Regions from separate parts of the Paenibacillus sp. PK1-4R genome, predicted to be linked through region 4. Evidence: riboswitches for the same ligand, from Rfam matches in the RefSeq annotation. Region 4 holds a riboswitch; each other region holds the start of a gene.
The links. Region 4 has a riboswitch for cyclic di-AMP ahead of QNO02_RS06960 (HAD family hydrolase). Riboswitches for the same ligand answer to the same signal wherever they lie in the genome.
Positions count from the first base shown of each region.

Region 1: it holds a riboswitch for cyclic di-AMP, as region 4 does, so the genes downstream of both, QNO02_RS17415 (3D domain-containing protein) here and QNO02_RS06960 (HAD family hydrolase) in region 4, are expected to answer to the same signal.
Region 2: it holds a riboswitch for cyclic di-AMP, as region 4 does, so the genes downstream of both, QNO02_RS00525 (C40 family peptidase) here and QNO02_RS06960 (HAD family hydrolase) in region 4, are expected to answer to the same signal.
Region 3: it holds a riboswitch for cyclic di-AMP, as region 4 does, so the genes downstream of both, QNO02_RS00150 (resuscitation-promoting factor) here and QNO02_RS06960 (HAD family hydrolase) in region 4, are expected to answer to the same signal.

Region 1 covers NZ_CP126535.1:4,027,061-4,030,197, forward strand. The annotation lists gene QNO02_RS17410 (polysaccharide deacetylase family protein) at 1-507, shown strand, start outside; gene QNO02_RS17415 (3D domain-containing protein) at 612-1,283, opposite strand; cyclic di-AMP (ydaO/yuaA leader) riboswitch at 1,286-1,482, opposite strand; gene QNO02_RS17420 (amino acid ABC transporter ATP-binding protein) at 1,701-2,423, opposite strand; gene QNO02_RS17425 (ABC transporter substrate-binding protein/permease) at 2,410-3,137, opposite strand, start outside.
Region 2 covers NZ_CP126535.1:108,922-112,058, reverse strand. The annotation lists gene QNO02_RS00535 (M1 family metallopeptidase) at 1-657, shown strand, start outside; gene QNO02_RS00530 (hypothetical protein) at 668-1,519, shown strand; cyclic di-AMP (ydaO/yuaA leader) riboswitch at 1,765-1,902, shown strand; gene QNO02_RS00525 (C40 family peptidase) at 1,906-2,376, shown strand; gene QNO02_RS00520 (GNAT family N-acetyltransferase) at 2,732-3,137, shown strand, end outside.
Region 3 covers NZ_CP126535.1:32,025-35,161, reverse strand. The annotation lists gene rnmV (ribonuclease M5) at 1-254, opposite strand, end outside; gene QNO02_RS00150 (resuscitation-promoting factor) at 410-1,594, opposite strand; cyclic di-AMP (ydaO/yuaA leader) riboswitch at 1,868-2,121, opposite strand; gene QNO02_RS00145 (TatD family hydrolase) at 2,363-3,133, opposite strand.
Region 4 covers NZ_CP126535.1:1,654,600-1,657,736, reverse strand. The annotation lists gene QNO02_RS06970 (Nramp family divalent metal transporter) at 1-59, shown strand, start outside; gene QNO02_RS06965 (HAD family hydrolase) at 197-880, opposite strand; gene QNO02_RS06960 (HAD family hydrolase) at 1,074-1,472, opposite strand; cyclic di-AMP (ydaO/yuaA leader) riboswitch at 1,588-1,763, opposite strand; gene QNO02_RS06955 (glutathione peroxidase) at 2,134-2,613, shown strand; tRNA gene QNO02_RS06950 (tRNA-Leu) at 2,761-2,843, opposite strand.

The sequences.
Region 1 (3,137 bases), 2.4 Mb from region 4:
GCTACATTCTTCATCGTGGGTAGTCGTGCTGAGAAACATCCGGATCTGGTGAAACGCATCGTTAAGGAAGGGCATATGGTTGGTAATCACAGCTACAATCATCCTGAATTCAGTAAGCTGTCGATGAATGCCTTTCGCAAACAAATTTTACATACCGGGGATATTATTCGACATTTGGCGGGATATACGCCCAAGATAATTCGGCCGCCTTATGGAGACATTAATGAAGAACAGCTGCAATGGGCTGCTAGACAACACTATAGCATTGTAAACTGGAACGTTGACTCACTGGACTGGAAAGGCCTCTCCAAGGAAGAGGTGAAGGATAACATCCTATCTGCCGTGAAACCTGGCTCCATCGTTTTGCAACATGCAGGAGGCGGTGTGGGATCTAACCTGAACGGTACGATTGAGGCATTGCCTGAAATAATTGAAGAACTGCGTAACCGGGGATATGAACTGGTCACCTTGGACGAGATGTTGGGATTGCCAAAGGCCAAAGATTAAGATGACCGTGATAGCAAATAATGCAATATTAAAAGGGTGCTGTTCAATCGCAAATTAGCGACTGGCAGACACCCTGTTTGAATTCGTTAGATGTAATTTACTTTCTACTTAAGAATGTACAGCTCGATATCCTGGAAACCAAATGTGCTTACGGACTGTTTGCTACCCGGGATAAAGATATCAATCCGGTGACCCTTGATTGCACCGCCCACATCACGCGCTGTGGCTACAAAAGCCTGTTTTGGCAATCCTGGATGGCTGTGACCAGTTACCAGTACTTTGGTTCCGAGTGGAATTACACTTGGATCAACTGCAATCGTACCCAGTTCAAGGTCATTTCCGAAATAATCGACTGCACCCCATCCTCCATTTTCAGACGGATCTGCAGAGTATGCCGTTGCTTTCACGTTCACAGCTTTGCTGTAATCAAATGTTTTACCCCAGGCTTGAACCACTTTGTTATCTGCGTTAACGTCCAAGCTTGCTGTAGTAACCGTTTTGGCTTGGGTCTTGCTCTCCGTCGCCGCGGCAGCTACATTGTTTGCCTTACCGGGAATCGTAATTTTCAAACCACCATAAATATTGTAAGGTGAAATGTCGTTATTTGCTTTAACCAACGTGTTCATTGCTACTCCATATTGTTTTGATAAGGTGTAGAAGGTATCCCCTTCTTTGGCCACATGAACTGAATCGGCGTGAGCCGGAACGGCTTGAATGAGCATTGCTGTTGTCAATAATGCTACTGCTGTTTTGGCTATACGTTTCTTGTTAATCATGGTCTTCCTCCCTCATTGTGCCTGCGAAGTTAGTTGTCGGATTCGGATGAGGAGCCCACCCTATAGGTTCTTCATTACATTTAAAACGTTATGTACCCCTAATTCACCCCAAGCAGTGTGCTGTAGATCTTCCCCCTGCACAATCTGCATCGTTACATCCCCCGCACTCCCTGTCCGGAAGTTTCGGCAGAGTTCAATATATCACAATTTTGTAACCTGAACTTGTAGTAATTCTTACCAAATGGTTTTTTAGCATGTAAGCATAATTAAGAATACTGGATACTTTAGAAAAGTTGGGAGATCCGATACTTTACATTTGGTAACAGAATAGTTACTTTTTCGAATTCATACGTGATTATTATCCATAAAAAATAGCGTTACCGACTCGAAGTCAGTAACGCTATTTGATCACTTCGTTTAGAGTACTTTCGCAAGAAAATCACGTGTACGTGAATTTTTTGGTGCTCCAAACACCTCATCAGGTGTTCCCTCTTCTACAATAACCCCGCCATCCATGAACAGGATCCGGTCTCCCACTTCACGTGCAAAACCCATCTCATGTGTTACGATGACCATCGTCATCCCGCCTTCTGCAAGACGTTTCATGACATCCAACACTTCACCGACCATCTCGGGGTCCAGTGCCGAAGTAGGCTCGTCAAACAGCATCACATGCGGCTGCATGGCCAATGCTCTAGCAATGGCGATCCGCTGCTTCTGTCCACCAGACAGCTGATTCGGGAATGTATCTTTTTTATCGTACAAGCCCACGGTGTTAAGCAGATCAGCAGCAATTTTCTCCGCTTCCTGAGTGGATTGTTTCTTCACTTTAATTGGAGCAATCGTGATGTTTTGCTGTACCGTTTTGTGTGGGAACAGGTTGAAATGCTGGAACACCATGCCCATTTTTTCCCGAGTTGCATTAATGTTGTGCTTCGGATCAGTGATTGACACGCCTTCAAAATCAATCTCACCCGAGGTAGGCTGTTCCAACAGATTCAGACAACGTAAGAAAGTACTTTTACCTGAACCGGAAGGGCCGATGACTACGACAACCTCACCTTTGCCAATTGTCACGTTAATGCCTTTAAGCACATCGTTATTTCCATAAGATTTGTGTAATTGTCTAACGTCTATCACTTGCACTCAACTTCCTTTCCAGTCGTCCCAGCAGCTTGGACAAAATGAACGTCATTACAAAGTAGATGGCTGCTGCAATCAAAAATGGACTCAAGCCTTGATACGTAATGTTTTTGACTACACTTGCCTGATACATAATATCCACCATACCGATAACTGAGATAATGGAGGATTCTTTGATGATAGTTATAAATTCATTACCGATCGCTGGTAATACAGCTTTGAAGGCTTGTGGCAATATAATGTAACGCATTGCTGCACCTCTGCCCATTCCGAGGGAACGCGCTGCCTCCAACTGACCACGATCCACACCTTGGATACCTGCACGGAAAATCTCCGCCAGATATGCACCACTATTGATTGAAAGTGTAATGATACCTGCCTGAAGTGCAGTAAAGTTAATGCCAAAGCTCAGGGAAAAACCATAGTAAATAATCATTAATTGTACCAGCATCGGTGTGCCACGAATCACTTCAACGTAAGCAGTACCGATCCAGCGCAAGATTGCAGCGTCATGCAAACGGAACAAACAGATGATTAATCCGATAATTACCCCGAAAATAACACCCAGTGCGGACAACAGAAGTGTGTATCCTACTCCTGTAGCATAGAAACTTTTGTACTCCCAGAATACTTGGAAAATATTTTGTGATTTGTTCGCTTTATCCGCCATCAAGAGGCTGGCGTCCGTCACCATCTGATTGATTTTATCTT
Region 2 (3,137 bases), 1.5 Mb from region 4:
CTGCCGGTACAATCGGGACTGGTTACGTCTCCGTCATCCTTAACACAAGAATCTTGGAAGTTTGATTCACAGAATGAGTATGCAGCCAATGTCTATACACGTGGCAAGCTTGTATTGCTTGGGATCGAACATCAAGTCGGGGCGAAAACGATGGAACGCATTCTCTCTACCTATGTGAAGAAGTACCGCTTCAAACATCCCACTTCGGCTGATTTTCAGAACGTTGTGGAACAAGTGACCCGCACTTCCTGGTCTGATTATTTTGATCAATATGTCTATGGTAACGGGATGGCTGACTTTGCTGTAGAGAAGATTCGTGTTACGCCCGTACAGAAAGACGGTCAAACATTGTACGAGTCATCCGTGACGATCGCAAAAAAAGGGAGTGATTACAACGCCGTTCCTGTTCGCATTGCTTTTGAAGACGGACATATCCTCACCAAGCAATGGAATGGCAAAGAAGATCGCATCACCTATAAATTAACTCACACATCCCCCGTATCCTGGGCCATGACCGATCCCCTGTACTCGATCGTGCTGGAGAACCGCCATATGAACAATTTCCTGAAATCCGGACTGGATGAGCGGACGAAGTCCCGCTGGAACATGAGTGTAACCAAACTAATAGAAGCCATATTCGGAGGTCTGTCATGGTGAGGTGGAAACGGTGAAAGCAAAAATACGTGAAGGCTGGTTTCTCGTCCGTCAGCATATGTTCATTGCCGCACTCTTATTTCTCTATCAGCTCATTTGGGGATATTTCTTCTATCGAATGGTACAATCGGCGGTCATCCCCCTACTCCTGCGCTATCCAGATTCTGATGCCGGGGAGCTGAGTACACTTTTGTTTAAAATGGAAAGTCAACTTAACCTGTCTACTCATCCGGAGGTTCATCGTTATCTGTGGATTCTAGGGGGCATGCTGCTGGTTCGCATGTTGATCAGCCCCCTCATTCAGGCAGGACTGCTCTACTCACTTCAGCACTTTAATTCTACAGAAGAGCGCATCCCCTTTGTCCGCGGAATCAAAAATCTGTGGAAACCGATGCTACTGCTCCACACCATACGTACTTTATTGATACTTCTGCCCGCCTACTGGCTCTTACCGAAGCTCTACTCGATTCTCATGGACGGATTTCATTCCCTTCAATTACTTTTGCCTGGTATACCTTATGTTGCTGCCTGGATTGTATATGGTTGGATCATCCACCATGCCATACTCTACATGCAGTTCGGTGTGTCGGCACCAGAAGGAGAAGGCGGGGCTCACGGTATTCTCAAAGCACTCTGGATTGCACTGCGTCATCTCATCGCTGTAATCGGCATTGCACTCCTGCTGGGCGGAGTACACCTGCTCGTCTTTGGGTCATTCACTTCAGCCTCATGGTTATTAACGGGACTTACCGGACTTATACTACAACAGACGTATCCACTTGCTAGATGTCTATTAAGTCTGTGGAAAATATGCAGCCATTTCCGATTATGGCAGTCCAAAATATCCAAAGGTGAGAGCAGATAGTTTAAAAATTGTTACCATCGTATGTTAAACTCACGGCCTAATATGTACTTATAAATAGGCAAACCTCAACCTTTCCCCGTCAAAGGTCGAGGTTTTTTTTGCTAAATTTGTTGCTAAACGTTGCCAAAGCCGTACTCCTCTGTTACAATAATCGCAGTGAGTTTTTAGTAACAACTTTGTAATCTTTACATTCATATTTGTAACTACTTAAAATTAAATCGTCATTTCTTGATTTCGCAGGTGCATAACTAGCATAGCCAAATTCCTGGCACCTGGGAAGCGGGGGAACCAGTTATGGGTGAATTGATCTTGCTACAGAGGGATCATAGGGGACCTTCAACCGAATCCTTAAGCTAACCTCGCAGGCGTTGGAAGGGGAATATCTCTTGTTCAAGAAGAAATTAACCGCAGCTGTACTTAGCATCACATTCGCTTTATCGCTTGGTGCAGGTAGCGCATTCGCAGATTCAAAGATGGACACAGTAATTGATTCAGCAATGGGAACTACATACAAAAGTGGGGGAACAACGCTTAACGGCTTTGACTGCTCCGGATTTACACGGTATGTATTCGACAAGTTGGGTATTGATTTGGCACGCCAATCCAGTTCCCAATTCGACATGGGCGATTCCGTATCACGCATGGAAATGAGAGCTGGCGATCTGGTGTTCTTTAATACAACAGGTAAAGGCGTATCACATGTAGGAATCTTTGTAGGGGATGGAAAGTTCGCACACTCCTCTTCTTCCAAAGGCGTTACGATCAGTGCATTGAGTGAAAGCTATTGGGCCAATCGTTATGTTGGCGCGAAACGGATTATGAGCACGGACGCATATGAATCACTGGCCCTTGACTAGGGACAAGCTGAGCAACATGATGCTGTAACCATTAACCATACTGGAACGAAGCAAGAAGCATAACAGAACCGCCGGATACATTCTCCGCAGGAATGTATCCGGCGGTTTTTTTGTGCTTCAATCCTTATGCATGTTGCAAGTTATACTCAGGGCATATCCTGCGACATCAACAGGTTCATTTTGCGTTCGTTCGTCCGTGCCCTTATGATGTTTTTACCCATCCCGTTATAATATAAACGGAATTACCGGAACTTTTGTTTCATTTTTTTTCTTGAGAAGGAAGACTTGCTAAATGAACATCTCTTTTGTAGAGTGGACAAAGAGTTCTGTTTCAAGGAAAGGAGCATGCAGGTGTATGAAGGAAACCCCTGTGACGTTTCACGTTGTACCCATGCGAGAAGAACATGCGGAGCTTATCTGCAGTTGGCAGTATGACCCGCCTTACAATATCTACAGCTGGCTCCCCTGGGACCAGATGAAAGCTCTGGAAGTGGAATTCGGAGATGCACAGCTGCGGCAGGAGCAATATGCGATCGTCCTGGATCAGAACGATCGTATATGTGGGTTTGCTCAATACTTCCCACTTGAAGGGGTAACCCGGATTGGCCTTGGCATGCATCCAGAGCTGTGTGGTCAGGGTCAAGGGACAGCTTTTGTCACTGCCATTGTACAGGAAGCCATTCGCCGAAATCCCACGAACGAGATTGATCTGGAAGTACTCACTTGGAATGCTCGTGCCATTCAAGTCTATCTGAAGAGTG
Region 3 (3,137 bases), 1.6 Mb from region 4:
GTTGCATCGGCCTCCGGAATGAAGGCATGTTTACAGCCAGGGACCTTATTCGCAATAATTTTACGAATGCGTTCGCCAGCATGATCCGGATCTGTCAGTACAATGACTCCCCGTCTCTCCTGAGCAAGCGCAATCCGCTTCAGAATGCGTTGGTTGATGGCTGATCCACCTGTTTCTATTGTATCGGCTTCAACGGCCCGACGGATGGCTACCGTATCGTCACGGCCTTCCACCACAATGACTTCTTTTATCATGTTCCATTTCTTCCTTTCTAACGCAAAAAGAAGAGGAATATCCTCTTCTCTGCCAAACGGCGGGGGAGACTGAATTCAGACTCCTCCGCCGCATATTCCGCATGAATCATTCATGCAACTATTTTATAGCATTCCCATTTCAAAGTAAAACGATTTTAGTTCGCTTCCGGCTTCACCGGACCGATCACGTAGACCGTCTTGCCTTTCTTACGTCCAAAATTCAGGGCATGCTTCACACTGTCATAATATACATCAATTTTGTTGCCTTTAATGGCACCGCCTGTATCTTCCGCACGACGGAATCCCAGACCTTCGATATATACCCACCAGCCAATTGGAATGACTTTGGGATCAACCGCAATGGTGCGCCCTTCCGTTACACGAGTACCGGAAGCTGTTTTAGTACCAATGCCCGGCTCTTCGGAAGAGTAGGCAGTCATGGATACATTTTTAAGTACTTTGGAGTATTTAAAAGAAGTCCCGGATACGGTAATCACTTTGCTGCCCGAGGCAGATGTTTTCTTCGAGTTCGTTGTTGTAGCCTTTTTGGTTGTTGACGTTTGAGCCGATACGGTCTGAATCTCAGGTTCTTTCACGACCGGTTTTGCTTTGGTGCCGACAGCGATCACTTTATCTACACGATTATTCGCGACAGATTTGCCGACCATTTTTTTGGAGACCAATTCTCCATCCTGAAATACCTTTTCGATATGCTGCACAATTGTGCCTTCTTTGCCGTTCACAACGACACGGTTATCCCCTTTGTACAAGCTAGGGTCAGCCGTTTTAATGACTTTGTAAGCGATCGGTTGCTCTACATCCACTGTACGCTTTGTTACGCGCACTACACGGATCTTCATCTCCGCTTTGATCGCAGTGCCAAGCGCCGGATACACTTTATCATTACTCTCAACTTGAATACCTGATTTTTGAATTGCATCTTCTACCGATGAATCGGTTGTATACAGAGTCTTGGTGTCTCCGTCTGCCGTAATGTTAACTGGAACGGCCCGCTCAATAACGATTCGGTCTCCATCTGTAATCGCCCCATTCATGGACATGGATACCTTATCGTGAGGGCTGACTGTGATCGACTGCTCCTCCAGCATTTCCTGAAGCATTCCTGTACGAGTCTCTACCACCTGAGCCTTGCCATCAATAACCAGTGAAATTTGTTTCCCGGCCTGACCGTAAACGACTAACAAGATCATGATTGTAAGCGCAATTGAGAAAATCGCGATCAATGCCATTTGACGCATGTTCTCATGCTTCCACCGCAACGCGAAAGACTTACTGGATGATCGTGACTCATGGGTCTCTTCTGGTTGGAATGTGCCCACTTCTCCGTCCTCCTTCATAGCCTCGCCGTCTAAAGTAATGCATGATGTCTTTGACGTGACTATACCAAATTTTCTACAGAACACAGATCGGACCAACATAATCCGGTTCTGCACCATGAATCAATCTTCGCAACATGATGTCATCCTCCTGAATACCTACCGTATGATGACAATATTTCTTTTATTCAAAAACAAAAAAGCCAAAGAAAGAGTGTAAGAGGAACTCTTTCGTGGCTTCCGAATGATTTTGAATATCGGAAATTCATGCACGAGGTTGCCTCTCTTTTTCCGCTTGCGAGGTTAGCTGTCGGGTTCGGGCGAAAGAGAGCCGCCCTATCTTGGGTCACCCGCTCATGGCGGACGCCCTTGAATTCACCCCGAGACCCAAAGAAGAAATCAAATACGGCTTCGCAGTTCCCTTCGCTGCTTTTGGGTCAGCGAACGTTGCGCATCGGCCAAATACACCGATGTTTAAGCCCTATTGGTTCCCCCGCTCTCCGTTAACGGAGACTCAGCGAGACTGATTCATGAAAGTAATGTTGTTTCATCGGAAAGTGTCCCTTTGTTCATCCCCCGAACATCTGTCCAATTTTCCGCACAACAATTCACTGAAAAGATGATATCCTGTTTTGATGCATGTTGTAAAGCGTTGATCAAGTACGTTTTTCTGAATATTTGGTTAAAATATTGTAATATTCTTGATTTATTTGAATCAAAGGGCAAATTAACTCCGCTTACCTGCCTTTTTCACCTCATTTGCTCGTTTTTTTAACGAATTCCAAATCGTTCCATGGCATTTTTGGTTGTTATTGCAGCAATTTCCTCCACCGAAATGCCTTTAATTTCCGCAGCTGCCTCTGCAACCAGACGTACATGCGCTGTCTCATTTCGTTTCCCACGATAAGGGTGAGGTGTCAAATATGGAGCATCTGTTTCAATGAAAAACCGGTCCATAGGAACCTTCTCCAGTACCTCTTTGGGCTGCTTTGCATTTTTGAATGTGATCGGTCCTCCGAAGGAGAGATGGAAGCCCATATCGAGACAACTTTTCGCTGTTTCCCAGCTGCCCGAGAACGAGTGCATCACACCACCAACTTCACTCGCTTTCTCTTCACGCAAAATTCTTATGATATCCTCATGTGCATCCCGATTATGAATGACAATTGGCATGTTCACTTCACGAGCCAAAGCAATTTGTTGTCGTAATACGCGATGCTGTATTTCCTTCGGTGAAGTATCCCAGTGATAATCCAATCCAATCTCACCGATCGCAACCACTTTTTCATGCTTGCATAAAGATGCAATCCACTCCAAATCACCCTCCTGCATAGTGATCGCATCTACTGGATGCCACCCTACAGCTGCATAGATAAAGTCATATGTTTCAGCGAGTTTCATCGTAGTTGGAATCGTCTCCCGGTTAAAGCCAATGTTGATCATGCGACCAACTCCTGCATCCACAGCACGCTGAATCATGTCCTCGCGGTCCTCGTCGAATTGTGGTGCATCCAGATGTGTATGTGTGTCGAACAGCATCATGTTT
Region 4 (3,137 bases):
CCGCGATTATCGTTGTGCTGAATGTATATCTGATCATTCAGACGATTCGGTTATTCTAATCTCGTTCTTATCGACTAAATACTAAAAAGGCTGATCAACTGCGGTATTCTATACCCAAGTTGATCAGCCTTTATTGTTGCAATACAGCAACATGTTTCCTTTTATAATAAAACGCTAAACTCTAATAAACAATTATCTAATCCTGATTGGGCACCAGTAATGGCAGGAGTTCATCCAATGAATTAACAGTCCAATCCGCACGTTCGTCATCCGATCGGTCTGGCTGGAATCTTCCGTAACCCTGCATAATCCGAATTGTACGCATGCCCAGCTTCCGAGCAGGTATAATGTCGTTATCGATCCGATCGCCGATCATGACGGCTTCCTCCGGTTCACAACCGGCCTGCTTCAAGGCCACAGCGTATAACTCAGGGTCTGGCTTGGACACTCCTTCTTCAGCCGAACACGCCAGAACATCAACATACTTCCGCAAGCCGTAGCTCTCCAGTCTTTCTTCCGTTCCAGGACTCTGATTGGCAATAATGCCAATACGATAATACCGTGACAACTGCTGAAGAACGGAATCCGCTGAAGGAAAAGGACGTTCAAGATCTTTTTGAAACTTCAGCTTGTCCTGAATCTGTTTCTGGTGTCCCTCGTCTTCAACGAATGTGTGAATCGCCACTCTCATAGGCCATTGCTCATATTTTCGGTAACAGTTCGCGAACAGTTCGCGTACCGCCTCAATCTTTACCGGATATCCCAAAGCACAGGCTTCACGGACGAACTGTCCGATAATATCATCAACCGGCTCCCATTCATCCACCAGCGTATCTCCAACATCAAAAAACAACCATTTCAATCCACCTACATCCGGCACGCCAATTCCTCCTTGTAAGCCACAGGTGATTCCTGATCCAAATCTAAAAGTTCGTGTTCAAAAAGTCTTGAACTACCTTTAAAACCATAAAAAAGAAGACTCACCATCATGCATGAGTCTCCTCAAATTTCCGTTTATCGATACATTCAATTATAACAGGCACCTTACACCTGAGCAATCACAAGCTATGGCATTACCCATTGAGGAGAAAGCCAACTTCCCCATTGAGCGAATATACAATCCGGTCTGCGCCCATGCCCCGATAGATGCCCTTAGGATGACTCTGCTCTGTAATGACGCACAGGGATTTCGATGTCCATGAACGGCAGATCTGTAAATAACGACAGGTCAGATTCAGGCTGTTCTCGAAAATAAACACGTTGCCTACGCTGCCCTGCGGCAAAAACCATTTTTGAGCTGCAGCCGTATTCATGCGAATGACATGTTCTACTCCGATTCTACGGAGTCTGCGCTCTTCCCCTGCACTGTTGGTTAGAACGGCAAACGGCATTTTTTTGTACATCAGCAATTTGATAAATTTGCGTCCTGCTTCATTTGGAGCAGTCACTAAGATCATCTCAGTATCCATCATTCGTTCCTCCCTTGGCGTGAAAAGACAACAAAAAAGAAGCGTGGGGGACCAAGGCCTCCCGAACGCTTCTTAAAGAACCCATGGCGAAAACGCCATGAACCAGCGTACGGCTTGTTGCCTCTCCCTTTAACGCTTACGAGGTTAGCTGACGGATTCGGGCGCGAGAGTCGCCCTATTTCCGGCTGTCACCGGAAAATTCACCCCATGAATGCCTACTGTCCTGGACAGCGCATTCTGTTGGTTCCCCCGTTTCCCACTCATCAATGAATGGAAACTCAGCGATTAAAACATCGTTCGTATATCTTAAAATAAGATCGAGCGATATTATCGTTTGTTTCGTTTTTCAGGTACAATTTAGTTTAAATTGAAATTACGTTATGAATCATACACCCGCGCCATGTCGGTGTAAAGTCCGCACAGATCACCGAATCGACAGATTTTCGGCAATACTCACATATAATAGCGCTTACAACAAGGTCATACTCTATCCTTCTCTTTAAATCTATCTAATTCTCACTCTGACGAAAATCACTACGCATTTCATTCACGCATTCTGCACAACTTGCCTCTTTTGATTCATTTAACACCATATTAGTTTTGCATTATTTAATTGTAACCAATATAATAAGAGGTATCAGATGATATCATGGAGGCGATTTAGATGACAGTCTACGATTACAAAGTGAATACCCTTCGCGGTCAAGAAGTTGAAATGTCCGACTACCGTGACAAAGTGTTACTGATTGTGAATACTGCAAGCTCATGCGGCCTTACACCTCAATTCAAAGGTCTGCAAGAATTGCAAGACAAGTTCAAGGATGCGCCATTTGAAGTCCTTGGTTTTCCAAGCAACCAGTTTGCCCAGGAAAAAGGATCTTCCGACGATATCGCCGAGTTCTGTCAGATGAATTATGGCGTGAGCTTCCCTATGTTTGAGAAAATTGATGTGAACGGCTCAAGCGCTCACCCTCTCTTCCAGCACCTTAGCACAGAAGCTCCTGGCCTGCTCGGCTCCAAAGCAATCAAATGGAATTTCACCAAATTCCTTGTGGATCAGAACGGACAGGTAATTAAACGTTATGCTCCCAAAACAACACCGGACAAGATTGAAGAAGATATCAAGAACTTGCTGCAAAAATAATACATTGGCCACCCGTAGCCGGAAGGTAGAGCAGCATTGCCCCGGTAATGGATGGCCTTTTTTATCAACTTTGATGTCAAACTGTTCAAAAAGACAAAAAAAGAAGCCTTCCATTAATGGAAAGCTTCTTTTTAATCGTTCATATGATGCGGTCGAGAGGACTCGAACCTCCACGGGCATACGCCCACTACCCCCTCAAGATAGCGTGTCTGCCATTCCACCACGACCGCATGTCGTAAATAATCGGCAACAGAATTGATTATACCGGGTTCAGAACCAAAAGTAAAGTATTTTTTAATACTTCTTTTTCAGCTAGGCATTTTCATCAAAAATCGCATAATCTCGTCATCTTTACCCTTGAACTGCATACATTAGATTTGATCCCCTCCTTTCCGGATTGAGCTGATCTTATTGATTCATTTATATCTAGTCCTCCCTAGACTTCGCAGATATTTAACTTTAAATGTTATATAAAATAACACAAATATTGAATTCCAGATTTAAATACATTAAATTCAACTGAT